DNA from 3 places in the Exiguobacterium sp. s141 genome. Region 2 is predicted to be linked to each of the others. Evidence: riboswitches for the same ligand, from Rfam matches in the RefSeq annotation. Region 2 holds a riboswitch; each other region holds the start of a gene.
The links. Region 2 has a riboswitch for S-adenosylmethionine ahead of KNP74_RS00545 (MetQ/NlpA family ABC transporter substrate-binding protein). Riboswitches for the same ligand answer to the same signal wherever they lie in the genome.
Positions count from the first base shown of each region.

Region 1: it holds a riboswitch for S-adenosylmethionine, as region 2 does, so the genes downstream of both, mtnK (S-methyl-5-thioribose kinase) here and KNP74_RS00545 (MetQ/NlpA family ABC transporter substrate-binding protein) in region 2, are expected to answer to the same signal.
Region 3: it holds a riboswitch for S-adenosylmethionine, as region 2 does, so the genes downstream of both, metK (methionine adenosyltransferase) here and KNP74_RS00545 (MetQ/NlpA family ABC transporter substrate-binding protein) in region 2, are expected to answer to the same signal.

Region 1 covers NZ_JACSLJ010000006.1:19,536-30,340, reverse strand. The annotation lists gene KNP74_RS12175 (Hsp33 family molecular chaperone HslO) at 131-991, shown strand; gene KNP74_RS12170 (MerR family transcriptional regulator) at 1,051-1,779, shown strand; gene KNP74_RS12165 (GNAT family N-acetyltransferase) at 1,962-2,534, opposite strand; gene pdxR (MocR-like pyridoxine biosynthesis transcription factor PdxR) at 2,627-3,988, shown strand; gene KNP74_RS12155 (TerC family protein) at 4,281-5,114, shown strand; gene KNP74_RS12150 (1,2-dihydroxy-3-keto-5-methylthiopentene dioxygenase) at 5,152-5,685, opposite strand; gene KNP74_RS12145 (methylthioribulose 1-phosphate dehydratase) at 5,699-6,316, opposite strand; gene KNP74_RS12140 (2-hydroxy-3-keto-5-methylthiopentenyl-1-phosphate phosphatase) at 6,313-6,963, opposite strand; gene KNP74_RS12135 (2,3-diketo-5-methylthiopentyl-1-phosphate enolase) at 6,960-8,117, opposite strand; SAM riboswitch class I at 8,187-8,288, opposite strand; SAM riboswitch class I at 8,493-8,595, shown strand; gene mtnK (S-methyl-5-thioribose kinase) at 8,677-9,828, shown strand; gene mtnA (S-methyl-5-thioribose-1-phosphate isomerase) at 9,825-10,805, shown strand, end outside.
Region 2 covers NZ_JACSLJ010000001.1:93,353-104,157, reverse strand. The annotation lists gene KNP74_RS00555 (aminotransferase class I/II-fold pyridoxal phosphate-dependent enzyme) at 1-968, shown strand, start outside; gene KNP74_RS00550 (iron-containing alcohol dehydrogenase family protein) at 965-1,981, shown strand; SAM riboswitch class I at 2,022-2,126, shown strand; gene KNP74_RS00545 (MetQ/NlpA family ABC transporter substrate-binding protein) at 2,200-3,021, shown strand; gene KNP74_RS00540 (methionine ABC transporter ATP-binding protein) at 3,031-4,065, shown strand; gene KNP74_RS00535 (methionine ABC transporter permease) at 4,037-4,699, shown strand; gene KNP74_RS00530 (Spx/MgsR family RNA polymerase-binding regulatory protein) at 4,728-5,123, opposite strand; gene KNP74_RS00525 (DUF302 domain-containing protein) at 5,286-5,669, shown strand; gene KNP74_RS00520 (hypothetical protein) at 5,775-7,067, shown strand; gene KNP74_RS00515 (hypothetical protein) at 7,079-8,335, shown strand; gene KNP74_RS00510 (hypothetical protein) at 8,370-8,669, shown strand; gene KNP74_RS00505 (methyl-accepting chemotaxis protein) at 8,980-9,885, shown strand; gene KNP74_RS00500 (M48 family metallopeptidase) at 9,923-10,579, opposite strand; gene KNP74_RS00495 (MalY/PatB family protein) at 10,696-10,805, shown strand, end outside.
Region 3 covers NZ_JACSLJ010000001.1:520,508-531,312, reverse strand. The annotation lists gene KNP74_RS02735 (lysine N(6)-hydroxylase/L-ornithine N(5)-oxygenase family protein) at 1-678, shown strand, start outside; gene yugI (S1 domain-containing post-transcriptional regulator GSP13) at 873-1,265, shown strand; gene KNP74_RS02725 (Gfo/Idh/MocA family protein) at 1,359-2,357, shown strand; gene KNP74_RS02720 (iron-containing alcohol dehydrogenase) at 2,426-3,589, shown strand; gene KNP74_RS02715 (glucose-6-phosphate isomerase) at 3,696-5,048, shown strand; gene ytkD (RNA deprotection pyrophosphohydrolase) at 5,147-5,620, shown strand; gene KNP74_RS02705 (alpha/beta hydrolase family protein) at 5,601-6,359, shown strand; gene pckA (phosphoenolpyruvate carboxykinase (ATP)) at 6,393-7,964, opposite strand; SAM riboswitch class I at 8,278-8,397, shown strand; gene metK (methionine adenosyltransferase) at 8,528-9,736, shown strand; gene KNP74_RS02690 (hypothetical protein) at 9,780-10,307, opposite strand; gene KNP74_RS02685 (GNAT family N-acetyltransferase) at 10,472-10,805, shown strand, end outside.

The sequences.
Region 1 (10,805 bases), on a different contig from region 2:
AAGCTTCCAATAATCTCTCATATGTTAACTAAAAAAGAAATATTGTAAAAATGGTATTTACCCCTTGAACCTTACGTAAGGTAATGTCTTATAGTGAAACTAGCTTACTTTTGTAAAAGGAGGAATTATTGTGGAAAATACCATTGTTAAGGCATTGATCTACGAAGAGCAGATACGTTTATATTTTATTGATAATACCCAGCTGCTTCGAGACATCTTTGCCTTAAACCAGGAACTTCCTGAATCTCTTAAACTCATGTTGGGTAAAACGGTATCAGCGATGAGCATACTCTCTGGCACGCTCAAAGGGAACCAGCGCATGAGCATCCAGGTAACGTTGAGTAACCCTCACCATAAGATTTTTGCGGAAGCCGAAGCGAATGGAAATGTCAGAGGATACTTGAACGATGAACTTTTGAGATCTTCTGATACAGAAGAAAAGTCGATGCAAGATTTGATCGGACCTTCTGGGATGATCCGTGTCATAAAGGGTTCTGAGATGAATCAATTCACCAGCATTACCGATATGCCAAATCAACATATCACGGATGATATCGCCAACTATTTTGTGCAGAGTGATCAGACGCCGACCTATCTTTATTCCGACATTCAGTTGGATAATGAAGCTTCCCTTCTTTCCAGTCATGCACTGTATGCACAACTTCTTCCCGGTGCACCACCACAATTGCTTTCAGAAGTGAAAATGATTGTAAAAGCCAATCCAGATATTTTCAGTAAACTAAACGCTGAAGAAGCGAGTGACAGCGAAGAAGCGTTAACCCAGTTGTTTGGGGATGCAAAAATTATCGGCCATAGCTCCAGTCAATTTTTCTGCGGATGCAGCAAAGAAATGTTTTATGGCATGCTTTATTCCTTGAGTGAAGAGGAGATCAAACGGAGCATGGATCAAAATGAAGGCATTGAAGCTTTTTGCCATATTTGCGGGAAAACCTATACGTTTGAGCAAAAGGAGATGGAGCAACTCCTCTAACTTCGAATTTCTCGTTTTTAGTTGGTGAATAGAAATGTTGTTAAATGGAGGCTAAGCGAATGAAGGAATATTGGAAAGTCGGAGAAGTTGCAGAATTGGCGGGTTTAACGATTCGAACTTTACGCTATTACGATCAAATCTGTTTATTTTCACCTTCTCAGTATACGGAGTCAGGGCATCGGCTTTACACGAAAGCAGATTTGGTCCGTCTTCAGCCCATTTTGTCCTTAAAGCAGATGGGAATGTCGTTAGAAGAAATACAACTTCTGTTGTCTAATCCGGAGGAACAAACCGTTGCGGAGATTTTGCAAACCCAAATTTCTCGAGTCAAAGAAGAGATAGAGGTTCAGCAAAAACTAGTAGCGGAGTTGGAAAATGCGTTATCGGCTGCACACAGCAATCGGACCCTCTCGATTTCAGAACTTACTAAATTAATGGAGGCGCTGAAAATGAATAAGGAAAAATACTTTTCGAAGCAGCAATTGGATACCATGGAAAGCAGCTATGAAAATGCGGACAAACAGTTCTTGAAGCGTACAGAACAAGAATTTGAAGCTCTTATCATGGAAATTCGTTTGGAAAAAGATAAAGGCACTTCTCCCGCCGATGAAAAAGTACAGCATTTAGCGAAAAAATGGAACGACATCGTGAATGTCTTTTCCGAAGGCGATATGGCTTTCCGTAAGCAAGCCGAGCGTTTCCACGCTGAAAACCCAGGGAACGAACTGCAACATGGAATAGATGGCGAGCTATACCAATTCATCAATAAAGCATTGAATCCTAAGTAATGTTAGAGAAAAAAGGAAGAGGAAAAGCTGGTTATAAAGCTTCTCCTCTTCCTTTTTTTGTTGGTTTTTAGAGAACTGCTGATAATCTCGTGATATGTAAACTACTCTTTATAGGTCGCCTTATCCTTAGATTACAAACTCAAAACTGAAATAGGTCTCAAATACAGATATGGTATAAATTATTAATCTATTAGTATATTGTGGAAGCGTTCTTTGACTTGTGGCCAATCCTCTTTTGTCACACTATACATGACGGTATGTCGAATTGTTCCTTCTTTGCGAATCATGTGGTTCCTTAAAATCCCTTCTTTAATGGCTCCGATTCTTTCAATGGCGCGTTGTGAACGGATGTTTTCATGACCTGTCTTGATTTGAACGCGATTCAATCCCAGTTCTTCAAAACAATACGTCAACAGTAAAAACTTGCAATTGGTGTTGATGTTCGTTCGCCAACTTTTGGGATTTAGCCAAGTTGAACCAATCTCTAGTCTTTTGTGTGGCATGGAAATGTCGAGAAACCAGGTGGCCCCAATGATCTTCTTTGTCTCGATATCTACAATCACAAAAGCAAACTCTGTTCCAGCTGCTCTCTTTTTTTGAGCGTCTTGTACATATTGTTCAACGTTCCTTTTGTCCGTCAAATCCACCGACATATGTTCCCAAATTTCATGGTTATTCGCTGCGTCCCAGATTCCTTCTATATGACTGATTTCCATCGGCACTAGCTTGACAACTTCATTCTCTAAGGTTTTCATTTCCCTCACTCCTTTCTATCATTACACTTCATTTCTGGTATGCTTAACATAACCAATTCGGAGTAAAATTTACATACCAAGGAGTGTTTGGAGTGGAACTGCAAGTAACGTTTCCATCGGGAACCACAAAATATATGGCCATTTATGAACACATCAAACAGCTCATTCTACAACAACAGTTAAAAGCGCATTCAAGAATGCCCTCTAAACGCGAATTAGCCAATCAATTGAATGTCAGTGTATTTACCGTACAGGAAGCATATGCCCAATTACTGAGTGAAGGTTACCTGTATTCAACAGAGAGACAAGGTTATTTTATAGGGGAGATTGAAGTCCCCTTCCAAGAAAAAGCTGCCCTTCAAAAAGAAGAATTACTGCCAACGATAAAAGAAGAGTCCTTAAATTTTAGAAACGGACAAGTTGATCCAACAGAATTTCCATACAAAATTTGGAACCGCCTGTATCAAAATTTTCTGGCTCCTGCCCATATTGCGAATGGTGCTTGGCAAGGGGAACCGGAATTACGGAACGAAATTGCAAACTATTTGCGCCGATCCCGAGGATTGCATTGCCATGCAAAACAAATTTATGTTTTCAGTGGTACTCAACAACAATTAAGTTGTCTGTGTCAATTCCTCATTCCTTCTAAAGTAGGAATCGAGGAACCTGGCTTTATTCGGGCAAATGCGGTTTTTCACCAATTAAACATACCTGTTTTACCTCTAAGGTTGGATTCTGAAGGCTGTACCGTACCGAAACAGCCAGTGACACTTCTTTATACAACTCCAGCTCACCAATATCCACTTGGCACCATAATGTCGATCAACAGGCGCCTTGAGTTGTTGACATGGGCAAAAGCTTCTTCCAGTTACATCGTGGAAGATGATTATGATTCGGAATTCCGTTACCGAGGAGCCTCCATTCCAACGTTGGCTCATTTAGACTCTTTAAATCAAGTTATTTATTTTGGTACGTTCTCAAAAACCTTACTGCCTTCTATTCGAATCAGTTATCTTGTCCTCCCCTTATCTTTAGTGAAAGAATATGAAGCATTCCATGCACTGCAGAAATCCACTGTTTCCAAAATCGATCAGTTAGTTGTTGCAGAATTCATTAAGACAGGTAGATATGAGAAGCACATCGCCAAAATGCGAACCCTTTACCGCTCAAAGAGAAAGTGCTTGATTGAAGCGATAGATGAATTTTTAGGAGAAGATTTTTCTGTTAGAGGAGATGAGGCTGGATTGCATATCATTGTCCAATTACCTGCCTTCTTAACGGAACGAGAAGCAATTGCAAGGGCGCATTCGCTTGGCATTGCAGTTGATGCCGTATCCCATATGTATCAAGAAACCAAATCCACCGACCGAGTGATTATCGGATACGGGGCTTTGAGTGTTGGAGAAATTCGGAAGGGCATTCAATCGCTTGCATCGGTCTGGAAAAGTCCCTAAGTTAAAGTCTTAAGAATAGGTTTCATATCTATCAAGCGTTCGTAAATGTGTCAAATCATTTTACGAACGTTCGTCACCTAACACACACTTTTAAGTGCAAGATAACGGTTAAAATCATCGCAAAATAACAGTAGAAGTAACACTTTGCATGTCCTCATAAATAAAAAAACTTCAGCAATTGAAGAAAAGAAGATTGATTTCGATATGAATCGGGAATAAAATGTTCCTGTGAACTTAAAAAATAGATCACTGTTAAATATGAAGGAACACAACAAAAAAGGGGATGTTTTTAATGGATTGGCAGTTAATTCTGCAGTACGCCTGGATCATCGTCGTACTCGTCGGTCTCGAGGGGCTACTTTCTGCAGACAACGCGCTCGTCTTGGCGGTCATGGTCAAGCACTTGCCGCGGACAGAACAGAAGAAGGCACTATTTTACGGATTACTTGGAGCGTTCGTTTTCCGCTTCATCGCCTTGTTCTTGATCTCATTCTTGATCAACGTCTGGCAAGTCCAGGCGCTCGGTGCGCTTTACTTGATCGGAATGAGCGCACGACATCTGTATATGACCTATAAGGCTCGTAAAACGGAGCCGAAACAAGATCTCGCTGCTGAGGCGAAAGAAGAGACGGCTGTCACAGAGAAGCCGGTCACGAAGAAAGAGTTCTGGTTGACGGTTGCGAAAGTCGAGTTTGCTGATATCGCCTTCGCGGTCGATTCAATTCTCGCAGCGGTCGCGCTCGCGGTCAGCTTGCCGCCGCTCGGTCTCGGTGAAATCGGTGGGATCGACTCTGGTCAGTTCTTCGTCGTCTTGACAGGTGGACTCATCGGGGTCATCTTGATGCGTTTCGCTGCTCGAATTTTCGTCAAGCTGTTGCATCAACGTCCGACACTTGAGACAGCCGCCTTCATCATCGTCGGCTGGGTCGGTGTGAAGTTGACGGTGCTCGTCCTTGAACACCCTGGCTTCAAGGAATTGATTGCCGGTACACCGTTCGCGTTCATGGGTCTTCCGGACGGCTTCGTCCACTCGACGGCGTGGACCGTGTTCTTCTGGTCGGTCATGGTCGGGATCGCGGTATGGGGTTGGTTCTCTTCAAAACCGACAGCCGCTGCCAAACATTAAAAAAATGGTCTCTCGCCTTTGAGCGAGAGACCATTTTTCATGCGGTCACGTCTTGTTTCTCGTAAATCGGCACCCAGCCCTCTGTCGTCACGAAGATGCGGACGGCGACGACTTTGCGGTCGTCTTGGAGCGTGAAGTAGTGGCGCGTGTTCACCGGCACCGAGATGAGGTCGCCGGGGTTGAGCTCGATGTTGAAGTAGCCACGCTCGGCGTCATCGATGGCGAAGATGCCATGGCCGCTGACGATGAAGCGGACCTCGTCATCCGTATGATGGTGCTCCTTTTGGAAGTTGACGAGCAATTCGTCCAAGTTCGGCGTCGCGTCTGACAATGAGATGACGTCTGCCGTCTCATAGCCGCGGCGCTCCGATACATCACGAATCTCGTCACGGAACGTCGACAAGATCGCTTGTTTGTCCTCGTCCGTCAACTGATAGTTCTCTTGCAGGTTTTCCGGTAGCTTCGTGATGTCCCACTGCTCATATAAAATCCCGCGAGACTCTAAAAAGGCGCTCACTTCAGTTTGATCGACGTAACGCTCTTCGGTTTGTTGGAAATAGACAGTTGCCATGGTTGGTTCCTCCTTATGAATGGACGCCTAGGGCGCGTAGTTTTAATGTATAGCTGAACAAGAACTCGTAAGCCTCTAAATAGCGTTTGGCCGCGGCCGGGGTCTCGCCCCAGACGGTGATGCCGTGATTGCGAATGAGGACGGCACCGGCGTTTGCGTGAATGTGAGGGGCGAAAGCGGCCGCAAGAGTCGGAATGTCCGCATGGTTCTCGATAATCGGTACGCGGACGACCGCATCCTCGTCCCAGAAGCCGAGCGCTTTGATGATTTCTTGACCGGTGAAGACGACTTCGCCGGTAGCGGCATGGAGCTCGGAGATGACATTATTGTCGACCGTATGGACATGGAGCGAACACGTCGCATCCGTCCGATTGAACACTTCGACATGTAGCAGCGTCTCGGCGGATGGTTTTCCTGTCTGTTCGCCGATTAAGCGTCCGCCCGCATCGACATGAACAAAGTCGTCTGGCGTTCGTTTCCGTTTATCGCGTCCACTCGCCGTGACGAGAAATTCGAGCGGGTCGTCAGAGACGCGAATCGCCAAATTCCCACTCGTTCCGGGGAACCAGTCGCGGGCGGCGAGTTCGTCTTTAATCTCGGCCAGTTCAAGCCAACGTGCCGTAAGGCTCATACGGGCACCTCCTTCAAGTGATGGGTGATGTCGTCGAACGTCTCGAACGGGGCGTAACGGATGCCTGCGTCTTCGCAGAGCGTGATGAGTTGACCCCGGGCGTAGACGAAGTCGGCACGCTTCGCGACCTCGAAGTCGGTCACCGAGTCGCCGATGATGATTAAACGGTCACTCGGATTGACGATACGGCGGGCAATCGTCGGCTTGCAACAGCCGCAATCGTTCGTACACTGTTCGTCACAAGCGTGCGGCCACGTGACGGTTACCGTCTCGTCGGAGAAGTCGGCGACGTTACAGTAGATATGCTCAGGGGCGACGTGACCATCTAAGACCGGCTGGACGAAGAAGTCCATCCCGCCGCTGACGACGTCAAACTTCCAACCGTGCGCCCGAACCTGTTCTAAAAATGATGGGAACCCTTGGCGGAGCGTGATCCGCTCCAACAAATAATCGTGGTAAGCCGGGGCGGCCTCGCTCGGCAATAGTTGAAACAGTTGACCGACGCCGGAGCGGATTGAAATCCGTTGCTCGAGGACCGCATCTTTCAACTCGACCCAAGCCGGCGGGGCGAACGCTTTCATCAACGCGATGATATTGTCTTCCGCCGTGATCGTCCCATCGAAGTCGCACAGGATGTGGACCGTCATCGTGACGCCCACGCCTTTAACGCGGTATCGAGTTCGTCCGTCTGTCCTGCGGTGTGACCGAGGACGTGAGTGATGGCTTGGCGGAAAGCACGGGCCCCGGCGGCTGCACCGTCCGGGTGACCATGAATGCCACCGCCGGCGTTGATGACGACCTCCGTCCCGAAATCACGAATGATATCGGCGACAAGCCCCGGATGAATCCCGGCTGACGGGACCGGTAAAATTGGTTTCGACCAATGCGGTTCGGCGCTCAAGTCACGAATCGCGAACGCCTCGTCCCGTGGTGTCGCGAGCGAACCGTATGGAGACGGGAAGAGCGTCAAATCGGCCCCGGCGAGACGTGGGAGTTTACCGAGTAAGAGCGAATGACTGATGGACCCGGTCAAGGCGCCGGCAAAGGCCGGGTGGGCCAAAATCGGCACACGGATGTCTGGGTCGTTCGCAAGTTCGCGCAGTGCGTCAAGACCGTACGTATAGACGTTGAATAGGAGCGCCGTCGCACCGGCCTCGATCAGCCGGAGCGCCTGATCGCGAAGACCGAACACAGGGCCGCTCAGCGTGATGGCGTAGAGGACACGTTTCCCGGTCGCCTCAAAGTGCGCTTGAATGACGGCCGCTCCGATCCGGGCCCGTTCGAGCGACGGCGTGAGCGGATTGTCGTATAAAATCTCGTCGTCTTTGACGATATCGATGCCGCCGGCGAACTGATCGCGGAGTTGCTGCTCGAGAAACGCGAGGTCACGCCCGATGACGCCTTTGAAGATGCTCATGACGAGCGGACGGTCATGGACACCGAGCAACTCGCGAATCCCGTCGACGCCGAACTTGGCGCCTTTGAAATGAGGGGCGAGCGTTTCGGGCAACGTCAAATCGATTAACCGAATAGAATCGTCGAGGGATAGTTTCCCGAACGTCGTCGTCAAGATGGATGAAAAGTCAGGGCTGACATTATGTAACGGATAGCGGATCGTGAACCGGCTCGTCGTCTCCGTATGGGTGGTCGATACGACCTCACCCCGGTACGCCTGTAACTGCTCTTGCTCTAAATGACGCAGCTCGGTCCATGTGCCGACGGTCAGCTCGAGGGCGATTTTGTCGGCAATGCTTGCGACCGCATCCGTCCGTTTGATTTCATATGTGGCAGTGATACTCATATGGTTCCTCCTTCCAGGCAAACAAAAAATGACCCCATGCCGAGGCAAGAGGTCATCATAAAAAATGAACTCTTATCTCTCAGCTTTCGCTGCAAGAATTAGCACCGTGCCATCTCTGGTCGGTTGCTGCGACATCATCGGGCTCGTCCCTCCGTCTGCTCTTGATAAGAATGTGATTTGAAGTTGTGAAATTTAATTGAATTTTTACACAGATTCGTCACGTCGTCAATTCCTTTTTTTCCAAAAAAAATATTTTGGGAAGTTGTTTCCATATATGCACAAAAAAAGACGAGTGGCACGGAGAAAAGGACGTTGACAATTGTGACGTCGAGTCCGTAATATTCATCACATAAGTTCACCGAATCGAATAAACCACTCTTATCGCGAGTTGGCAGAGGGAATTGGCCCGATGACGCCGCAGCAACCGACCATTAGGCACGGTGCTACATCCACCAGACGAATGTCTGACAGATGAGAGGAACAACCATTTTGGCTGTGCCTCTTTCTCGCGGAGAAAGGGGCTTTTTTTGTGGGCAACGTACAGGAAGGGGAAAACATCATGTCATATCAACCATTTACAGAACAGTCTGTTGTCGAGCACGTCCGTCAATTAGGATACTTGCAAGACGGAATCGCCGAGTGTGAGGAAATCGGGGACGGCAATTTGAATCTCGTGTTTCGGATTCGCCAAGGCGAACAGCGCCTAATCGTCAAACAGGCGCTCCCATACGCTAAAGTCGTCGGTGAGAGCTGGCCGCTTACACTCGAACGGGCATGGATTGAACAGTTGGCACTCCGTGAGTTTGCGAACGTGGCGCCGCGTTTCGTCCCGGACGTCCTCGGTAGCGACCGGACGCTCGCCTACACGATTTTAGAAGATCTGTCTGATTATGAGATTGTCCGCACCGGTTATTTGAAAGGGGAGAGCTATCCGGAACTCGCGCGTCATGTCGGTGAATTTTTAGGCGAGACGCTGTTCGCGACGTCGGATTATGCGGCCGGCCCGATCGCGAAGAAGCGGATTGAACGTGACTATTACAACCCGGAACTGTGTGACATCACCGAGAAGCTCATCTTCACCGACCCGTTCAAAGACGCGGAGTCGAACAACATCGAGGCGGCGCTTCGAGAAGATGTCGAACGCCTTTGGCAAGACCAGGCGCTCAAGGTCGAGGTGACGAAACTGAAAGTCGGATTTGTCACGAAACATGAGGCGCTTCTGCACGGTGACCTACATACAGGCAGCATCTTCGCGACCCAACAAGAGACGAAAATCATCGATCCAGAGTTCGCATTTTACGGACCGTTCGGCTTTGATTTGGGCCAAATTATCGCCCATTTGACGCTGTCGACGTTCCATGACCCGCTCAAACGCTTCGAACGTTTCACGGACGTCTTGACGGTGTGGGAGACGTTCGAGAAGACGTTCCGGGCCAACTTTGAGCGCGCTGTCGAGCCGTTCAATACGGACGGTTTCGTCGACGAATTGTTGCGGACAATCTTCAGCGACACGATCGGCTATGCCGGTTGCGAACTCATTCGCCGTGCCGTCGGACTCGCCGGTGTCGCCGATCTCGAGACGTTGCCGGAAGCGACGCGGCTCGAACGAAAACGTGACGCGCTTGCCCTCGGGACGGCGCTCATTAAAGAACGCCACAGCGTCGAATCGATTGACGACTTGGTGACGCTTTTGTCGGGGGTGCGCGTATGACGGTCCAAAACATCCGCTTTAATTCGCAAACGGACGAACTCATCCTATTGGATCAGACGTTGTTACCACATGAAGAGCGTTACGTGACAATCGAGACGCTCGAACAGGCCGAACATGCCATCGAGACGCTCCAAGTCCGTGGTGCCCCGGCCATCGCTTACTTCGGGGCGTTCGTCCTCGCCAAAGAGGCAGGCCGGTTAGTCGACGACCCGGACTTCACCCGTCGACTCGACCTCGTTGGACGCCGCTTGATTGCGACAAGACCGACGGCGGTCAATCTGCAAAACGTGATCGAATCGCTCCTTGATTTAAATGTCGGGGACGACTTTGAGGCGATTGCCGAGGAAATCAAACGCCGCGCCATCGCTTTGTACGACCGGGACGTCGATACATATCGGGCCATCGGCGAGCATGCGCTGACGGTGTTGCCGGCCGGGGGGAACGTGTTGACAATCTGCAACGCCGGTGCCATCGCGACATCGCGATACGGCACAGCGCTCGCGCCGTTTTACGTCGGAAAAGAACAGGGCGTATCTTTCAACGTCTTCGCCTGTGAGACGCGGCCGCTCCTGCAAGGGGCACGCCTCACTGTCTGGGAACTCGACCGGGCCGATATCGACGTGACGCTCATCACCGACAATATGGCGGCTTGGACGATTCAGTCAAAACGAGTCGACGCCATCATCGTTGGAGCTGACCGTATCACACGGACGGGTCACGTCGCCAATAAAATTGGGACGTTGCAGCTCGCCGTCCTTGCCAAACATTACGGCATTCCGTTCTATGTCGCGGCGCCGCATTCGACGTTCGATTTGACGGCGGATGACACGATTGAAATCGAGGAGCGGAACCCGTCAGAAGTGACACATATCGGTGGTCAACCGACGGCACCCGTCGGCATCACCGTCTTCAATCCGGCGTTCGACGTCACCCCACCGGACCTCATCACCGGACTCATCACCGAGGCGGGTGTGTTC
Region 2 (10,805 bases):
GCGGTCAGGCCCGCCTGAAGCAAGCAGTGGCGACGTTCTATTTGAATGAGTATGGAGTCGAACTTGATCCCGAGACAGAAGTAGCGATTCTCATCGGCTCAAAATCTGGTCTCATCACGTTGCCGCAATGCGTACTCGAACCTGGCGACGGGATCTTGCTACCGAATCCCGGCTATCCTGATTACATCTCGGGGGCACGCCTCGCCGGTGCCGTCGTCCGTGACCTCGTCCTCCGGGAAGAGAACGGCTTCTTGCCGGACTATGAGACGCTCGATACGCAAGATGCAAAACTCATGTATTTGAACTACCCGAGCAATCCGACCGGAGCCGTCGCCTCACCCGCTTTCTTTGACGATACCGTCCGTTTCGCCCGGGAGCGGGACTTGATGGTCGTCCACGATTTCGCATACGGCAGCATCGGATTCGATGGCCACGTCCCGCCTAGCTTTCTGCAGGCGGATGGGGCGAAAGAAGTCGGCATCGAGGTATATACGATGTCGAAAGCTTTCAACATGTCCGGTTGGCGCGTCGCCTTCGCCGTCGGGAACGCGGACATCATCGAGGCGATCAACACGTATCAGGACCACGTCCACGTCAGCGTGTTCTCGGCCATCCAGGCGGCGGCTGTCGCTGCGCTCGAGGCGCCCCGTACCATTCGCGATGACTTGGCACGACTGTACGAGGCACGGCGTGATCGCCTGATCGACGGGTTGAACCGGGCCGGCTGGGCCGTCGAACCGCCGGAGGGTTCGTTCTTCGTCTGGGCGAAAGTGCCCGAGGGCGATGCCAAATCGTTCTCGCGTAAGTTATTGTACGAGGCAGGAGTCGCCGTCACCCCGGGCTATTTCTTCGGTTCGGAAGGGAACGGATACGTCCGCTTCGGTCTCGTCTCACCGGAACCGAAGATTGACGAGGCCGTCGAACGAATCGAGCGGTTGTTTGCCGCCTATGAGGAGGTGCGCGCATGATTCGTCAGGCCGTCCTTGAATATGACCACGCCGATGACGCGCTCGACCGTCTTGATGACTTAGTCGACGGCCGACGTGCCCACGTCCTGCACGGTCAGAACGGGTATGACGTCGTCCGAGCCATCTTTCCGGCCATCGCGGACTATCCGGCAACAAGGTTCAGCGGGGAGTGCACGGACTCGGAAGTCAAACGGCTCAAACCGTTGGACGCCGACGTGTTAATCGCCGTCGGAGGCGGCAAGCTCGTCGATACGGCCAAACTCGTCGCCTATCAACGGAACGTCCCGCTCATCGTCGTTCCAACGCTCGCCTCGAACTGTGCGGCGTTCACACCGCTCAGCGTCGTCTATCAGGAGGACGGGAGCTACGACCGCTACGACATGTTCCGCGTCGTCATCGAACGGGTCATCGTTGACTCACGGGTCATCTCACGCTCACCATATGAATACTTTCGGGCCGGTGTCATCGACACGGTCGCGAAGTTTTACGAGGCCCGTTATTTGAGTGGTGACAGCTCAGCTGACGCCGGCGTCAACACCGGACTCGTCTTGGCCGAGCAGTGCGGGCGTCTCGTCGAACTTGAATTGAGCGAGCACGCTTTTGAGTCGTATAGTGACGACGTCCGCTTCGCGGTCGATCACGTGCTCGCCATCGGTGGCGCCGTCGGTGGATTTGGTGACGCCGGGACACGCGTCGCCGTGGGCCATGCGGTCCATAATGCGCTCAGCCGCTTCGAGTCGACCCACTCTTTCTTGCATGGAGACAAGGTCGGCTTCGGCCTAATCATCCAGGAGCGGTTGCGTCGCTCGGCCGATGCTCCGTATTTGGAGGCCTGGTTGAAACGGTTCGGTGCACCGACGACGCTCGAGGCGCTCGGGGTCGGGTCGGGCGACATCCCGGTACTGGTCGACTCCGTCATGATGGAAACCGAACTGCAACAGTTGCCGGAACCACTCGATAAAGACTTTTTGAAAATAATTTTTGAAAATTTACAATTTTCTATTTACAATTAAAAGAATTAAAAGTAAGATGATAACAACTTAATAGACCGATTGCTTATCAAGAGTGGTGGAGGGACTGGCCCTGTGAAACCCGGCAACCAGATCGTAATGATCATGGTGCTAATTCCAACAGACGATATCGTCTGGGAGATGAGCGTGTCCGACTTTGACTTGTCGTGCCCGCCACTCTGAATGAGTAGCGGGCTTTCATTTTGGAGGAGGAAAAACAGATGAACTTCAAACAGAAAACAGTACTTGCAGGGACATCACTACTCGCCGCCATCGCGCTCTCGGCATGCGGACAATCGGACGCGAGCGAGGCGCTCAGCACGGAGTCGCTCACGATCGGCGTCACGGGCGGGCCGCACCAACAGATCGCCGAGAAAGTGAAAGAACTCGCGGCCGAAGACGGCCTCGAACTCGATATCAAAGTGTTCAACGACTATAATACGCCGAACACGGCGCTCGCCGAGGGTAGCCTCGACGTGAACAGTTATCAGACGCTCTCATTCCTAGAACTGCAAAAGTCCGATAAAGGCTATAAAATCGACGACGTGTTCAAGACCGTCGCTTTCCCGATGGGTCTCTACTCAGAGAAATTGACCGACATCGAGGACTTGAAAGAAGGTGACAAGGTCGCCGTCCCGAACGACCCGGCGAACGAGCTACGCGCGCTCCGTCTCTATGAGACAGCGGGACTAATCACGCTGAAGGAAGGATTGACGGACAAGGCGACGAAACGTGATATCGCCGAGAACCCGCTCAACCTTGAATTCATCGAACTCGAGGCGTCGCAGCTCCCGACCCAGCTCCCGGAAGTCGCACTCGCTGCCATCAATACGAACTTCGCGATGGGTGCCGGCCTGTCGATCAATGAGGACGCCTTGTTCCACGAAGACACGGTCGACAACCCGTATCCGAACTACGTCGTCGTCCGCACCGATAACAAGGATGACGAAGTCGTCGAGACACTCAAATCGTACTATCACTCGGACGAGGTCCGGACGTTCATCGAAGAGACGTTCAACGGCTCAATCGTCCCGGCGTTTTAAGGAGGACCTATGATCGCACTTAAAGGAATCACGAAGACGTTCACGGTGAACAAAGGTGCCGTCACCGCACTCGATGACGTCTCGCTCACGATCGAGAAAGGCGAAATCTTCGGCATCATCGGTCGAAGCGGGGCCGGCAAGAGCACGCTCATCCGCATGATCAACCTGCTCGAACGCCCGACGTCGGGCCAGGTCGAGATCGAAGGACAGGACATCACGAAGCTCGACAAACGTGGGCTCTCAAAACTCCGCCATCGAATCGGAATGATCTTCCAACATTACAACCTGCTCAAGACGGCGACCGTCGAAGAGAACGTCGCCATCCCGCTCCGTCTCGAGGGGCTTGATAAGCGCATGATCCGGGAGCGTGTCGAAAAGTATCTCGACATCGTCGGATTGACCGACCATCGGAAACATTACCCGGAGCAATTGTCGGGCGGACAGAAGCAACGTGTCGCCATCGCCCGCGCCCTCGCACACGAACCGGACATCCTGCTTAGCGACGAGGCGACGAGCGCGCTCGACCCGGAGACGACCGAGTCGATTCTCGACCTGTTGCTCGACATCAATCGCGAGCTCGGGCTGACGATTTTCTTGATCACACACGAGATGGAAGTCATCGAGCGCATCTGTGACCGGGTCGCCGTCATCGAGGCCGGCCGGATCATCGAGGAAGGGGATGTGCTCGACGTGTTCTCGGACCCGCAGCATGCGACGACGCGCAAATTCTTGAAAACGAACCTCGATGTCCCAAAAGAGGTCGTCGACGAATTGAGCACGCACGGGACGCTCGTCAACTTGTCGTTCATCGGCCATCAAAGTGAACAGGCCGTGCTCGCCCAATTGACGAAACGGTTCGGCTTACTGCCGAACATCATCGGGGGCGGCATCAAAAAGTTGAAAGGTGGTCTCGTCGGTAATCTGCTCGTCCATTTGGACGGCGATGAGGCCCAGACCGACCAAGCCGTCCGTTTCTTAGAGGCGAGCGGTGTGAAAGTGAAGGAGGTGACGAACCATGCTTCAGTTTTGGGAAAATTGGGGTGACTTGATTTGGACGGGGACGATTCAGACGCTCACGATGACCGGCATCGCGCTCGTCATCTCGACGTTGATCGGACTGCCGCTCGGGACGCTGCTCGTCTTGACGCGACCGAACGGCCGGCTCGCCAACCGTTATTTCTACGGCATCTTATCGAGTGTCATCAACGTCGTCCGTTCGATCCCGTTCATCATCCTCTTGTTCTTCATCCTCCCGTTCACCCGCTTCATCATGGGAACGACGATCGGCGTCCAAGGCGTGCTGTTACCGCTAATCGTGTTCACGGCCCCGTATATCGCGCGACTCATGGAGTCGGCGCTGCTCGAGGTCGACCGCGGCGTCGTCGAGGCGTATGAGGCGATGGGCATCTCGACCCGGAAAATCATCTGGTACGTATTGATTCGGGAGGCCCGCTCCTCGATCGTGCTCGGTTTGACGATCGCGACGATCGGTTTGATCGGGGCGACCGCGATGGCCGGACTCGTCGGGGCCGGTGGACTCGGCGATATCGCCTATCAGTACGGGCATCTCCGCTTCGAGCCGGAGGTCATGTATGTGACCATCTTCGTCTTGATTCTGCTCGTCCAATCGATTCAGTCATTCGGCAACCGCTTGGCGGCCCGGCTCAAGAAGGCATAACAAAAAGAGCTCTGCTTCGGCAGGGCTCTTACTTGTTGTCGAGCAATCGTTTCAATTCGGCGATGCGGTCATGGCGCGGGATGAATGTGCGAATCTCTTTCTCGCTGAACCCGATTTGAATCCGATTATCATCGACAACGATCGGACTCTTCAAAATCTGGGGATGCGATGCCACGAAGCTGTACAGCTCACGGAGCGACATCTCGTCAAGTTGATCCGCCGCTTGTTTGTATACACTCTTTTGGACGGACAACAGGTCGGTCGTCCCGTTCTCGGTGAGGCGGAGCATGTCTTTGAACTCGTTGAACGACATCCCTTGGTCCGTCAATTTCTTCTCGATGAACGGGATATTCTGTTCACGTAACCAATCGAGCGTCTTACGGGAAGAACTGCAGCTTGTATGTGTGAATACGGTGACCGTCACGGCAACCACTTCTCCTTTACGTAAGGTTGGACTTCTTTATTTTCTCTCATCCATACGTAATGGACGTCGAATATGTTTCAAATCACATATACTTTTTTCACGATTTGTTGATCCTCAGTTCGGGTACATGACGAGAGAGACTACAATCGAGGAGGGATTCACATGTTTGATTATACGGTCAAGACCGATCAGACGGTCGAAGCGGTCGTCGAGAAGCTGAAAACGACGCTCAAAGAAGAAGAGTTCGGGGTGCTCTGGGACTTCAATTTGAGTGAGACGCTTGAAGAGAAAGGCCAGCCAATTGAGGGGGACTATCGTATCCTTGAGGTATGCAATCCGAAAGAGGCGAAGAAAGTCATCACGGCGCACCGAGAAGGCGGGTATTTCCTCCCATGTAAGCTTGCCGTGTTCACAAAGGACGGGGCGACCCATGTCGGGATGCCGAAGCCGACGAAACTGATCGAACTGATTGAGGATGAATCGCTTCAAACTGTGGCCCGTGACGTCGAGACGCGATTGACGCGTGCGATTGATCAAGCCGTCTAATTGATACACGTATCCCGTCCATGAAAGTGGACGGGTTTTTCGTATTCCCACCTAAAGTCATATAATGGTAAAATTGGTACAAACAGATGGTAAGGGGCGGATGTTTTGAAAAAGTTAGTCGGTTTACTTGTGTTATCCACCGGGTTATTGGTCGGATGCAGGGAGGAAAAGCCAGACGTCGTCAACTTGTCGTACGTCAACGCACATTGGACTGTCAGTAAGTATTCACTCGAACAACCTGAGGAGATTGAGGCGGTCGGTGAGACGCTACAGGCCTGTACCGGGAAATTGACGACTGAATTGAAGGGAGACTTGACGGTTTACGATACGGTCATTGCGAATCGCCATCCGATGACAGACACCGGCGAAGAGTATGCCTATAAAGCGGTGACCTACATAAAAGGGGATGAGCATTATGTGCTTTGTCGTGACGTGCTCTCGGAACGTTTCCAAGCCGAGGTCATCGATGCGTTCCCTCACTTCGTCAATACTGAGAAAGGGAACCACATACAGCGAATCCCGTTCATCGAACCTGCTGGTGAGAGCGCCGAAGCAACATTCCTCGATGCGGATGAATTAATGGATCCGAGTAATGCTGTCGAACCTTTTCTTGATACCCTCGTCACGTTCACACCGGCCGTCCACGGCGAGATGGAATTGACGATTGGAGATCGACCGGTCCAATTTCCGTTGGTGATGTTCGACCCGACGATGGCGCATATGGACGAGATTAAAGTCGCAATCGGATATCATCCTGAAGAACAGAAACCATATGTGTTGATGAATCTCGCGGACCTGTTTTTCTCGGTGAGTCCGATAGATGAAATCGTCGACCCGTTGAATGAAGAACGGTTATATGAGGAGTTGACAGTCAAACGCCTGCCGCTCCAATCGGAACTGTTGCCCGACAAGTCCTATCCACTGTACGAGTTCAATTATACCCGTGAAGGAAAGCCGGTGACCGAGATGGTGACCATCACATATCGTGCCAAGGAACTGTTGACGACTTCCGAACAAAAGGCGCTCAAGGACAATCCGGACGAGCAGTATATGCCGACTGTGAGCGGTCCACTGATTTACCTACACGAGAAACCGTTCAACAACGAATCGATTTTGACGTATCCGACCGTGTTGCGTGCGTCTGGGAACGAGATGGACGACCTGATTCAAGCAATCGACGGCGCTGAGCCGACCAACCGCTCGGGCGATGCAGGGGAGTATCCGTACCTCACAATCGTCGACGGGCTTAAAGGTCAAGAATTTGAGGTGACATATAAACAGCGCTCGAAGAAGCTGGACGTTTACGTGACCGACCGAGTGACTGAGGAGACGTACAAACTGACGAGCGAAGGGGCCGAGACGTTCTTGTCCTATTTCCCGGATTTGAAGAAGAAATGAGTGGCTTGAACATGAAGAAACGAACGCTAATGACATTGTCACTGTTGTGGTTGACGGCAGGCTGCTCGGAAGATATTGACGTCGTCCGTTATGGTCATATCGAGGAACATTGGCAGGCCGAGCGGGTTACGATGAACAGTCAGGAGCCTGTAGTGGATGCCGAAGCCATATTGAACCAATGTGAAGACGGTGAACCCCTGTCCGAACTGAATGGAGAGACGTTTTCCGTGCTTGGAATGGCGTATGCGACCCGGGCCCCGCTTATGAATGATGACTATTATGGATATAGTTTTAATGAAGTGACCTATGTCGAGGGGGATACAATCTATGCGCTCTGTAAATCAGACCGGATGGACGGGATGGAAGGGTATCGGGCCGTCGAGCTTGCAGAAAGACCTGCCTACTTGAAAGACGAGGTCGGAACTGAAATGTCTGCTCTTCCGACCGTCTATATCGCGACCGAAAATGAACGGGCTGCGTTACATAAGCCGGACGCCTTCTATGACAATGAACAAGACATCGAACCGTATCCGGTCACACTTATGAGGATTTCGCCTGGATTTAGTGGCACGGTCGAGATTGGGATTGAAGAAGGGGGCTACTTTACCCCATCTTTCCACTTTTTGCCGAACCTTAGACCGTCCGATGTGTTTATCGCATTAGGACGAGATAAGGCCACGAACATGCCTCATCTGCTCCAGTCTTATGGTGGAGACAAGGCTCGCTATTCCTCCTCCATTTTACAAGATGCCGATTTGCTCAACGGGGCTGACAGTTTAACCTTCCGTCGAATCCATAACGGTGGCACGATGGAACCGATGACAGCCTATCCGCTATATGACGTCACGATTGACGTGGACGGACAAAACGTAACAAAAACCGTGTCGATGCGCTATCGAACGAGCCCTCTCTTGACCGTTTCTGCAGATCAAGACGAGATAGCGGTCGCTTACCTCCATCAGTATCCGTATCACCGGGAAGTCCCGCTCCCTTACCCTGATGCTGTAAACGTGAGCGGCAAAGCTTATGACCAGTTGGTCGAAGCCATCGAGACCGCGCGCCCGTCGACGAAGAGTGGTGAGACGAAAGACTATAAGTATTTGACGCTGTGGCGTGGGAATCTCGGTCAACAGTTCGAAGTCAGTTATCAGCAACGGTCGAAAAAAGTCGATGTCTATGTGAAGGACGTGAAGACCGGGAAAGTGTTCAAACTGTCGAGCGCCGGGGCGGAGACGTTCCAACAGCTGTTCCCGCAGGCGTTCGAATGAATGGATTGGACGTAAATCGAGGAGGGATGCACTGTTGAAACGCATGTTGTCAGGATGTGTCATCTGTATGGGACTGCTTCTTGGCGGTTGTGCCAGTAGCGAGGAAGACTTGGATCCGTCTCGCATCGACTATCAGACGTTAAACACGGATGGTGCCTATGGACCCATACGCACCATTACCGACGCTGAGACGATTACTCAGCTTGATCGAACGACGGATGAGGTTGAATGGGAAGACCAACCCGTTCCAATCGAGCGGGACCCGGATGTGAGAGCGACGTTCGTCTATACGCCGGACGATGCGCCCGAGCGTTCGCTCGACTTCGGGATTTAGTACGAAGAACAGATGATGGGTGGCATCAATCCAAAGGATAGCCGCGGTGAACTTAACGCCGCACAAGTCACGTTGTTGCAAGCCATTTTCAAGGAATCGGAATAATCAAGGGTCCGTGCCTGGCATGGGCCTTTTTTTGATGACCATCGTCAGAGAGAACAATTGGAAAACACTTCAAATTCAAGATATTGACTCGATTTCAAAAACCGATGCTATTCAGGACTTTTCGCACAAGGTACACTAGAATTCCGCTACATTCCAGGAAGAAAGCACTAAAGGAAATCGAGAAAAGAAGGTAGGAATAATCGGAATGGAACTGACAACAACGGCTAGTCTCTCATCCCCTGACGTGCTCCGTGCCCTCGAGGCCAACGTGGCGATGATTCGATTCGACCGTCAGCGACGCGTCGTCGATGTGAACGACCTGTTCGCCAAGACGATGAAATACAAGCGTGATGAAATGATCGGGATGCACCATCATTTGTTCTGTGCCCCGAGTTTCGTCAGCAGCCCAGACTATCAAGCGTTTTGGAACAAATTGTTCGACGGCTTCAGCTCGGCCGACAAAATCGAGCGAATCGACGCCCGGGGTGATTCGATATGGCTCGAGGCGACGTATATGCCGATCTATGAACAGGACGAGGTCGTCGGCGTCGTCAAAATCGCCTCCGATATCACGAGTCGGCAACAGACGATCGAGGAATATGCGCGCTCGTTCCGTGACATGGCAGAAAACCTTGACGACCGTGCCCGGCGTGGCATGGAGGAGAGTCAACAGTTGAAGCGGACAATCGAACGCCTCGACGCGGACTCAAATCAGAATTTAAAGACGCTCGCTAACTTGCAGGAGCAGGCTGCCGAGATCACGAAGATCGCCAGTACAATCAAAGAGATCGCCGCCCAGACGAACCTGTTGTCGCTCAACGCCGCCATCGAGGCCGCGCGAGCAGGTGAACATGGTCTCGGTTTCAACGTCGTCGCGACCGAGGTGCGGAACTTGTCACGTCTCGTCGAACGTGCCGTCATCGAAGTGCGCGCGAACACGGACGGGATGAATAAAGAACTCGTCTCGATTGTTGACGGTGTCTCTCGCTCCAGTACGGATATTCAAGAGAGTGTGCGCATCATGGAACAGACGCTCGAGCGGTTCGTGCATATCGAACAGTCGGCCGAATCGCTGAACGGAACAGCCGAGCGGTTCACGTCCGCCATCTAAAAAAACCAATCGGACGTGCCCTGTACGAGGGACACGTTCAATTGGTTTTTTTGATTTGCAGCGTATGGCCATGCTGTCTCAACCAGGCCATCGCGCCGGTGACATCCGGATAGACCGAAGCGAGCGTCGACCAGAACGCGTTCGAGTGGTCAAAGTGGACGAGGTGGGTCCATTCGTGGGCGATGACGTAATCCATCACTTCTTTCGGGGCGAGCATGAGCCGGACGTTGATGGAAATCGTCCCAGTTGAACTGCACGACCCCCAACGCGTCTTTTGGTTACCGATGCGAATCCGCTTCGCCCTCACACCGAGCAATCGTTCGTAGTGGGGTGCACGTTCGGTGACGTGGGCGAGCGCATGCTCTCGGAGCCAAGCCTCGTACGCTTCCCGTAGCGACGACTCGCCCCACGCGAGCGGACAATAGAATTTTTCCCCATCGAAGCGAAATCCGGTCTCAGCATCGCGTTTCACAAGCGGCAACGTTTCCCCGTACAGGAGCAACCTGTCGTCGGGCAAGAGGTCACGCTTCGGTAATGTCGCGATGCGTTCCGCAATCCACTCGGCATGATCTGTTAAAATCGCCTCGACGACCCGGTTCGGGAGCCTTGCCGGAATCCGCAGCTCGATCCCGTCCGGTGTGACGAAAAAGGCTGCCCGTTTCCGGCGTTTATGGCGGATGACGGTCACGGTCATCGGATTCACCTCCTTGAAGTATCTCGGTCGATTATAGCTGACGCGTCCCGAATCCGCCACCGTTTTGCGGACTCGCACGCTCTTTTTTTGTTACAGTAGAGATAGGAGGGATGAACATGAAATCAATCTTACATCAATCGCTTGATCGGACGGGAACGGATTCAGTGAAATGGGACGGTCTCGACCGTTGGTTCCGTCTAAAGGACGACGTCTTACCGCTCTGGGT
Region 3 (10,805 bases), 430 kb from region 2:
GCGGCGGAGGTGTATCTCGATTTATTGAGTCGATCCGATAAAACGCGGCAACAAATCGATTGGGTGACGCGCTCGGACGTGTTCGAGTCGCTCGAGAGCGGCAAACTCGGGGAAGAGATCTTCAGCTTGTCGTATGTCGAGTATTTCAATCGATTACCGTACGCGGAACGTGAGCAACTTGGGAAGTCGTTCGAACGATTCCGCAATGGCGTCAACCCAGAGACGCTCCGTGCCATCTATGGGGCGTTATATCATCGGACGGCGGACGGGACGGACCAAGCGACGAACTTGTGTACCCAAATCGAAATCGAGCGCGTATCGCACTCATCGAGCTATATGGTCGAAGGGACTCAGCAGCATAGCGGTGAATCGTTCACGAACGAATATGATGCGGTCGTGGCGGCGACCGGGTATCGTCCACGGATTCCGGAGTGGGTCGAACGATTTGACATCGAATGGGAAGCGGAACGACTATGGCGCGTCAACAACCGCTATCAAATCGCGACGGAGACACGGTTGACCGGCAGTCTGTTCACCCATACGAACTTGGAACATTCGCACGGGCCGGCGGCAACGAATTTAGGGATGGCCGTATATCGGAACGCGATTATGTTGAATGAAATGGTAGGGGAGACGGTGTTTGAGGTGGCCGCACAGCGACCGTTTACAAGCTTTTGAACAAAAAAAGGGCTAGGCGTTAGCCTAGCGGAATCAGGGGGGAATACTTGAAGTCTTGCTTGATTTGTATTTACCCGACCCGTCGACTTTGAAACACGAAAATAATCCCAAATAATCTTTTTTACTAATTTGTACACTTTATCGAAAAAAGTATGTTATAGTAAGTTGATGAATTTAGCATAGGAGTGTTTGTAATGGCAAAATACGAAAAAGATCAAGTTTTAAAAGGTAAAGTAACAGGAATCCAACCTTTCGGTGCGTTCGTCGCACTCGACGACGAGACTCAAGGTCTTGTCCACATCTCTGAAATCTCACACGACTACGTGAAAGACGTGAACGAGTACGTTCAAGTCGGTCAAGAAGTTGAAGTGAAAATTCTTGATGTTGATGAAGCATCTAAGAAAATCAAGCTTTCAATGAAAGCGACACAAGAAGCTCCAAAACGCGAGAAGTCGGCTAAGCCAGCTCGTCGTGGCGCACCACGCCGCAACGAAGCTTCAAACTTCAAGCAAGAAGAAGCTCCAGGATTCACTGTCCTCAAGGACAAGCTCGAAGACTGGATCAAAAACACGAACTTCAAGAAGTAAGTGATTGAGACGACCTGCCATGTGCAGGTCGTCTTTTTTTGTACAGGAAATGTCCCGCTCGTTCACGAACAGTACAGAAAAGGAGTGAGGACCATGAGGATCGGAATCATCGGTACGGGTGGGATTGCCAAGACTGCCCATATCCCGCAATACATCGCGGCAGGGGCTGACGTCGTCGCCGTCATGAATCGGACCCGTGAGCGCGGGGAAGCGGTGGCTGAACAGTTTGGAATCGAACGGGTGTACGAGACGGTCGAAGAGATGCTCGTCACAGAACAACTCGATGCGGTCAGTGTATGTACGCCGAACGCGCTCCACAAAGCGCAAGTCATCGCCGCACTCGAGGCAGGATGCCACGTCCTCTGTGAGAAGCCGCCGGCCATCTCGGTCCGTGAGGCGAACGAGATGCTAGTAGCGGCCCGGAAGGCAGAGCGGACGCTGCATTACGGATTCCATTACCGGCACCGGTCGGACACACAACTATTGAAACGGATGATCGATGCCGGGGAACTCGGTCACGTCTATGCGGCGACGGCCCTTGCCCTGCGGCGTCGTGGCATCCCGGGATGGGGCGTGTTCACGGATAAGGAACTGCAAGGAGGCGGTGCACTGCTCGATATCGGGGTCCATATGCTCGACCTCGCCTTGTATTTGATGGATTATCCGAAGCCGGTCGATGTCATCGGTCACGTCGGTCAATACCTCGGCACACGGCCTGGTGTCGGGCTGATGGGTGATTGGGACGCAGAGGCGTTCTCGGTCGAAGACACGGCCCGGGCGATGGTCACGTTCGACAACGGAGCATCTTTGTTTTTAGACGCGAGTTTCATGGCCAATGTCGAGGCGGCGGACACGATGCGGGTCGAACTACGGGGCACGATGGGCGGGGCGTCGCTCTTTCCACTCCAACTCCATACGGAAGAGCATGGCGCCTTATTCGATAAATCACCGGTCCATCTGACGCTCCAAGATCCGTACGCCAGTCAGATTCGCACGTTCCTCGAGGCGTGCCGGCACGAGCCATCGTACCTGCAAGCGGAACAGGCGGTGACGCTCCATACGATCATCGACCGCATCTACGCTCAGGCCTGATTGCTTTTCAATCATAAAAAACAGGGTATATAGTGTAGGTGTTACATATTTTCGAAGGAGGATGAAGCATGCACAACTTTGAATACAAGAACCCGACGAAACTTATTTTCGGGACACATCAGATTGAAAAACTCGCGAGCGAGTTGAAGGCGCTTGACGCCAAGAAAGTGATGCTCGTCTATGGAGGCGGGAGCATCAAAAAGAACGGCACGTACGATGAAGTCGTGGCGGAACTGAACAACGCCTCAATCGATTTCGTCGACTTCTCAGGCGTCGAACCGAACCCGCGCATCGAGACGGTACGTCGTGCCGTCAAACAAGCGCGTGAAGAAAACATCGATGCATTGCTCGCGGTCGGCGGCGGTTCGGTCATCGATTGCACGAAACTCATCTCGGCGGCCATCCCGTATGAAGGCGACGCTTGGGACATCGTGCTCCGTGACCACATCCCGACGGAAGCGATCCCGTTCGGTACGGTGCTCACGCTCGCGGCGACCGGTTCTGAGATGAACTCAGGTTCGGTCATCACGAACTGGGAGACACAAGAGAAGTACGGCTGGGGTCACCCGCTCGTCTATCCGACGTTCTCGATCCTCGACCCACGTTACACGGTATCAGTGCCAAAAGACCAAACGATTTACGGCATCGTCGACATGATGAGTCACTGTTTCGAGCAGTACTTCCACCCGAACCATGCGCCGGTTCAAGAGCGGATGACGGAAGGCGTGTTGAAAGCGGTCGTCGAATCGGCACCGAAACTCGTCGACGATTTAGAAAATGTCGACTTGCGCGCCATCATCTTGTTCTCAGGTACGATCGCCTTGAACGGTGTGCTTCAAATGGGTGCCTCGGGCGACTGGGCATCGCACAACATCGAACATGCGGTCTCGGCTGTCCATGACATCCCGCATGCAGGCGGACTCGCGATCCTGTTCCCGCGCTGGATGGAACATGTACTCGATGAAGACAATGCAGCACGTTTCGCACGCTTAGGCACAGAAGTGTTCAACGTCGAACCGGCTGACACGGACTTGGAAACGGCGAAGCGTACGATTGCAGCCGTTCGTGCCTTCTTCGATGAGCTCGGCGCGCCAAACTCGCTCCGTGACTATGACATCGACGAGTCGACGTTCGACGCCATCTTGGATTCGGCGATGAAACGCGGGGCGTTCGGTCGCTTCCGCACACTCGAACGTGAAGACGTGGCAGCGATTCTTGAGTTGAGCAAATAAGGCGATTTGATGCCTATTTTGCAATAATGATTGAACGAATCCGACGTTTCCGTTTATGATGGGTCATGTATGGCTCATCAAGGAGCGATTTAAAGGAGGAAATGATATGTCAACTGTACGTTTCGATTATTCAAACGCCCTGTCTTTCGTCGGGGAACATGAAGTCGATCAATTGCAAGAAACCGTGAAAGCAATGCATTCGGTCATCCATGACCGCAGCGGGGCAGGTAGCGATTTCCTTGGGTGGGTCGATCTCCCAACAAACTACGATACGGATGAGTTTGCCCGCATCAAAGCGGCCGCGGAACGAATCCGTGAGAACTCGGACGTCCTCGTCGTCGTCGGGATCGGTGGATCATACCTCGGCGCACGCGCGGCCATCGAGATGCTCCAACATTCATTCTTCAACGTATTGTCGAAAGAAGAGCGCAACGCGCCACAAGTCTTCTTCGCCGGTCACAACATCTCGTCAACTTATTTGACGGAGTTGCTCCAGGTGCTCGAAGGCAAAGACGTCTCGGTCAACGTCATCTCGAAATCGGGAACGACGACAGAACCGGCGATCGCGTTCCGTGTCTTGAAACAGTTCATGGAAGACAAGTACGGTCAAGACGGTGCTCGTGAGCGCATTTATGCGACGACAGACCGTGCCCGTGGCGCCTTGAAGACGCTTGCGGATGCGGAAGGCTACGAAACGTTCGTCATCCCGGATGACGTCGGCGGCCGCTTCTCGGTCCTTACACCGGTCGGACTCCTTCCGATCGCTGCGGCAGGGATCGATATCGACGCCCTCATGGAAGGTGCACGCGACGCACAAAACGCCTATTCGTCACCAGAACTCTCTGAGAACGAGGCGTACCAATATGCGGTCGTCCGTAACGCCTTGTATGCGAAAGGCAAGTCGATCGAGTTGCTCGTCAACTACGAACCGGCCCTGCACTACGTGTCGGAGTGGTGGAAACAGCTTTACGGCGAATCAGAAGGAAAAGACAACAAAGGGATCTTCCCGGCGGCTGTCGACTTCTCAACCGACCTCCACTCGATGGGACAATACATCCAAGAAGGTCGTCGTGACTTGTTCGAGACGGTCATCCGTGTCACGAACGTCCGTCACGCGATGAACGTGCCAGAAGACGCGCAAGACCTCGACGGCTTGAACTTCCTCGCTGGCGAAACGATCCAATTCGTGAACGACAAAGCGGCTGAAGGAACACTCCTTGCCCACACGGACGGAGAAGTACCGAACCTCGTTGTCGAATTGCCAGAGATGACGCCGTACCACCTCGGTTACTTGTTCTACTTCTTCGAGAAGGCATGCGCGATGAGCGGATACATTCTCGGGGTGAACCCGTTCAACCAACCGGGCGTCGAAGCGTATAAAGCGAACATGTTCGCGTTGCTTGGAAAACCAGGTTACGAAGAACAAAAAGCTGAGCTTGAAAAGCGCTTGAACCAATAATTTTGAGTAGGTCCGCTCCGGCGGGCCTATTTTTTTGTTTGAAACTGGGGGAAGACAAGGTAAAGTGAGAGTAGACAGGGGAAAGAAAGGGATGGACTATGTTGACATTCACGGACTACTATCACAATAAAGTCGAGTTGAGCTTCGCGCACTATCCATTTTCGGATACGCCGCTCCACGTCTGGGTCGTCGCCCGCTATGAGAATCAATGGGTGCTGACGAAGCATAAGCAACGCGGACTCGAGTTTCCGGGTGGAAAAGTTGAGCCCGGCGAACATGAGGATGATGCCGCGATTCGGGAAGTGTATGAAGAAACGGGCGGTGTCGTGAAGACGCTGCACTATCTCGGACAATACCGCGTGCTCGGGCGCGGGGACACGGTCATCAAAAATATTTACTTCGCCGAGATCGAGCGCTTCGATGACCATCCGGCCGTTGACGAGACCGACGGCGCGGTTCTCATGAAGGAACTGCCAACGAATCTGCTCCGGAACAACCGGTACAGTTTCATGATGAAAGACCGGGTGCTCCCGGAAACGATGAAGGTGCTCCATGAAAAACGAATGGTTTGACCGGATCGAGGTCCTCCCTCCATATGCCGGTTATGCGGTCCACCGTGGCTGGTACGCTACGCGCGATGGTGAGGATGTCGTCGCCTATACGATCACGCCGACGCGACCGAACGGGCACGTCCTGTTTTATTTGCGCGGCGGAACAGGACGCATCGGGGACGTGCGCTTGCCTCGGTTGATGCAGTTCGCGGCCAAAGGCTTCCACGTCGTGGCGCCTGTTTACCGTGGTAACCATGGGGGGAGCGGGAAAGAAGACTTCGGCGGGGCCGATTTAGAGGATGTCTTGTCTCTTTATGATCGCGTCCATCGAACGGATACGCTCATTCATGCCCTTGGCTTCTCGCGCGGGGGCATGATGGCGTTGTCGCTCGCCGCGGAGCGGCCGCTCACGTCCGTGACCTCATGGGCGGGTGTCACCAATTTGGAATGGACGTACGAAGAGCAACGCTCGATGCGGAAAATGCTCCGCCGTATGACCGGGGGTGACCCGGAAGCGGCTCGTGAGGCGTACGTGGAGCGTTCACCCCTCTACAAGGACTGGGAGGCCCCGACGTTATTGATTCACGGGACAGACGACGAGCAAGTGCGGCTCCGCCATGCGACAGCCGTGGCCGAACGGATGGGGGAGCGGGCCGAACTTTGGATCGTCCCGTTCGCTCATCAACTCCCGTTTTGGGAAAAGTGGAAGACGACCGATGAGGCGATGGACTGGATGTTAGCCGTCGCACCAAAAAAATGACTAGCGCCTAAACCAGGCGCTAGTCATTTTTTATTAAACGATGATTGGGCCGGCCGCGACGACCGCCTCACTCGCTTTCGTGAATCGTTTGAAGTTGTCTTGGAACTTACGGGCGAGCGCTGCCGCCTCGGCGTCGTAGCGGGCCCCGTCTTTCCATGTGCCCCGTGGGTTGAGCACGTCGTCTGGCACCCCGTCGATGTGGCGTGGAATCTCGACGTTGAAGATGTCATGGCGCGTCGTCTCGACGTCACGGAGTTTCCCGTTGACGGCCGCGTTCACCATCGCCCGTGTATAGGCGAGCTTCATCCGCGATCCTTCGCCGTAAGCTCCGCCGGTCCAACCGGTATTGACGAGATAGACGTCGACGTCATGTTTCTCGATCAACGTGCCGAGCATGTCGGCGTAGCGTTCCGGTGCGAGCGGCAAGAACGGTGACCCGAAACATGTCGAGAAGGTCGCCTGCGGCTCCGTCACGCCGCGCTCCGTGCCGGCTAGCTTCGACGTATAGCCTGACAAGAAGTGATACATCGCCTGTTCCTTCGTCAATTTGCTGATTGGAGGCAGGACGCCGTACGCGTCGGCCGTCAAGAAGACGATCGTGTTCGGATGCCCGGCTCGTGACGGAAGCATCGCGTTATCGATAAATTGAATCGGGTAGGCTGCCCGTGTGTTCTCAGTGAGTGAGATGTTCTTGTAGTCTGGCGCCCGTTCCTCGTCCAAGACGACGTTCTCAATCAACGAGCCAAATCGAATAGCATCGTAGATTTGAGGTTCGTTCTCACGCGACAAGTTGATCGTCTTCGCGTAGCAACCGCCTTCAATGTTGAAGACGCCGTCAGGAGACCAACCATGCTCGTCGTCCCCGATTAAATGACGTTCTGTGTCGGCCGATAGCGTCGTCTTTCCGGTACCTGATAGCCCGAAGAAGAGAGCCGTCTCGCCGGCATCCGATACGTTCGCCGAGCAATGCATCGACAAGACGTGCTGTTCCGGTAACAGGAAGTTCATGACTGAGAAAATCGATTTTTTAATTTCGCCGCCGTATTCTGTTCCCCCGATCAGAATGGTCCGTTTGGCGAATGAGACGAGAATGAACGTTTCGGAGTTCGTCCCGTCGACTTCCGGATCGGCCTTATAGCTCGGTGCATAGATGACCGTGAACGGATCAAAGGCACCTTGTGTCGGCCATTCGCGCAAGAACAACTGTTTCGCGAACAAGTTGTGCCACGCGTATTCTGTGATGGCCCGCACTGGAAGCGTATAATGCTCGTCAGCCCCGGCAGACGCCTCGAGATAATAGAGCTTGTCTTTCGTCTCGAGATGCGTGAGCACTTTATTGAGCAGTGCCGTGAACTTCTCTTCTGCGATCGGTTGGTTGACCGGACCCCAGTCTACTAAATGATTGCTGACTTCATCTTGCACGACGAATTTGTCTTTCGGTGACCGTCCTGTGAATTTACCTGTACTGACCGATAAAGCCCCGTCTTTCGTCAGTACGCCTTCCCCGTTGCGAATGGCTTCTTCCACCAATTCTGGAACCGTTAAGTTCCGCATCATGTCGGCACCTTTAATTAATTCTTCGATTTTCAGGAGCGTTGTCGCCATCCTGAATCCCACCTTTCCCCTAAATAGATGTGGATGAAATCCGCATACTTCCGCGTTTTATTAGTATGACGTTTTTATTATATGTGACATACTAATCAAAAACAAGCCTTTTTACCCTTTAAAGTAAGCGCTTTCTTACACTGTCATTCTAACATATTCTGTACCAGGTCATAGTACAAAATCGAAAACCGACAAAAAAATGTTTGATATTTCACAAACATAACTATTGCGAGTTCGTGAAAAGTTTTACGAATTCAGTCGATACGCTTGACAGAACGGGGTGTCATTTATATGATGGTCTTCGTAACGGATACTCTTATTCTGAGCGGTGGAGGGAACAAGGCCCTACGAAGCCCAGCAACCGTCCGATTTGTCATTGTTATTCGGAAAAGGTGCTATCCTGAAGCGAAGCGCAAGCTTCGAACGATAAGAGGGTAAGGAAGAACGATTCAACCTTTCCCATTGAACATGGCGAAAGGTTTTTTTCATTACCGTCCCAAAGCAACGCGTAAGGGGAACGAGTACCGTCCACACATCACCCTTATTATAGGAGGTTTTTCGAAATGGCAAACTTGAACCGTCGACTTTTCACTTCGGAGTCCGTCACGGAAGGACATCCGGATAAAATTTGTGACCAAATCTCAGATGCGATTTTGGATGCGATTTTATCTGAAGATCCAAACGCCCGCGTTGCGGCTGAGACATCTGTCACGACAGGTCTCGTGCTCGTAGCAGGTGAGATCACAACATCAACTTACGTGGATATCCCGAAAGTTGTTCGTGAAACAGTTCGTGAGATCGGCTACACACGTGCAAAATATGGTTTTGATGCAGAGACTTGTGCTGTCCTCACATCGATTGATGAGCAATCGGTAGACATCGCCCAAGGTGTCGACCAAGCGCTTGAAGCTCGTGAAGGACAAATGACTGAAGAAGAAATCGATGCGATCGGCGCTGGTGACCAAGGTCTCATGTTCGGTTACGCAACAAAAGAGACACCAGAACTCATGCCGCTCCCGATTTCACTCGCGCACAAATTGTCACGTCGTTTGGCAGAAGTTCGTAAGAACGGCACGCTCGCTTACCTTCGTCCTGATGGTAAGACACAAGTGACGGTCGAATACGACGAAGCGAACAACCCAGTTCGCATCGACACAATCGTCATCTCGACGCAACACGCCGAAGACATCACACTCGAACAAATCCAAGCTGATTTGAAAGAGCACGTCATCGACGCGGTCATCCCGTCTGAACTCATCGACGCGGATACAAAATACTTCATCAACCCGACTGGCCGTTTCGTCATCGGTGGACCACAAGGGGATGCAGGCCTTACAGGACGTAAAATCATCGTCGATACGTACGGTGGTTACGCTCGCCACGGCGGCGGCGCGTTCTCAGGTAAAGACCCAACCAAAGTTGACCGTTCAGCGGCGTACGCGGCTCGTTACGTAGCGAAAAACCTCGTTGCAGCGGGACTTGCTGACAAAGCAGAAGTTCAACTTGCTTACGCGATTGGCGTTGCCCACCCGGTATCGATCGCAGTCGACACGTTCGGCACAGGCAAATTGAGCGAGACTGAGCTCGTCGAACTCGTTCGCGAGAACTTCGACCTCCGTCCGGCCGGCATCATCAAGATGCTCGACCTTCGCCGTCCAATCTACAAGCAGACAGCAGCTTACGGCCACTTCGGTCGTACAGACGTTGAACTCCCATGGGAGCAAACGGATAAAGCGGCAGTGCTTGAAGAAGGCGCGAAACGCTTCGCATAAGACAGTAAAAACGACCTTTCTCAGCGAAAGGTCGTTTTTTTTGTTAGGCTTGTGTTTTGTTGTCATTCGATGATTCGTTATTGCTTGATGACGTGTCGGATGAAGTTTCTTGCCCGAGCGCCGTATCTTTCGCATCGACGACTTTCTCGCCGATCGATTGAAGATCTGACTTCGCTTCTTGCGCAGTGCCGACGACTTTGTTCACGTCTTCTTTGACCGTGTCGACTTCACCAGCGACTTTCTCGTATACGTTTTGAACGTCAGTGGCAACTTCTTGGATGATTCCAGAAGCCGATTTCACTTGGTCGATGACTTGTGAGGCCTTTCCGGCTGGGTCTTGTTTGACTGTATCGACGAGACCGCCGACCGACGATTTCGCGCTCGAGAACGATTGTTTCGTGTTCTCACGGTTCGACGTGCTAAGTAAGGCGAGCAGACCGCCGACGAGGGCGCCGAGGAGCATCCCGGTCACGACGGTGATTTTAGGGCCACCTGCATTTGCTTGGTCAAACTGACGATTTGGATTGTTGGCTTGCTCTAGTTTTGGATCATGTTGTAGTTTCGGTTCCATAGTAACACTCCTTTTTGTAAGTTGGCATTGATACTCTTATACCCGAGTCAAAATGGAAAATAACGTCTTCCTTCATTTCGACATCAAAAAGTAATGAGCGGGCAGGATATTTTTTTGCTGATGGGGAATGATACTACTAGATTGGCCAAAAGGGGGATGCCGTTATGAAGATCAGGGAAGCCGTACCAGAAGATGCCGCCACCATCCGCGATATTGCGCTCGCAACGGTCAGTGAACAAGACGAGGTTCGTTCAAAAGTAATGGAACGGGCTTATCAGCAAGAAGAGATCGTCCGCGCCATCAGTTCAAGCGAGGAGGCGAAAGAGCAGTTGTTCATTGTCGGTGAAGCCGAAGGCGACGTCATCGGGTTCTATCATGCGATCGACCGCGGGGATACGTGGGAAGTGCTCCGACTCTATCTTCATCCGACCCATCACCGACAAGGTCTCGGAACGGCCTTATTGTCTCATCTGCGCGAACGTAAAGTTCAACCGATCG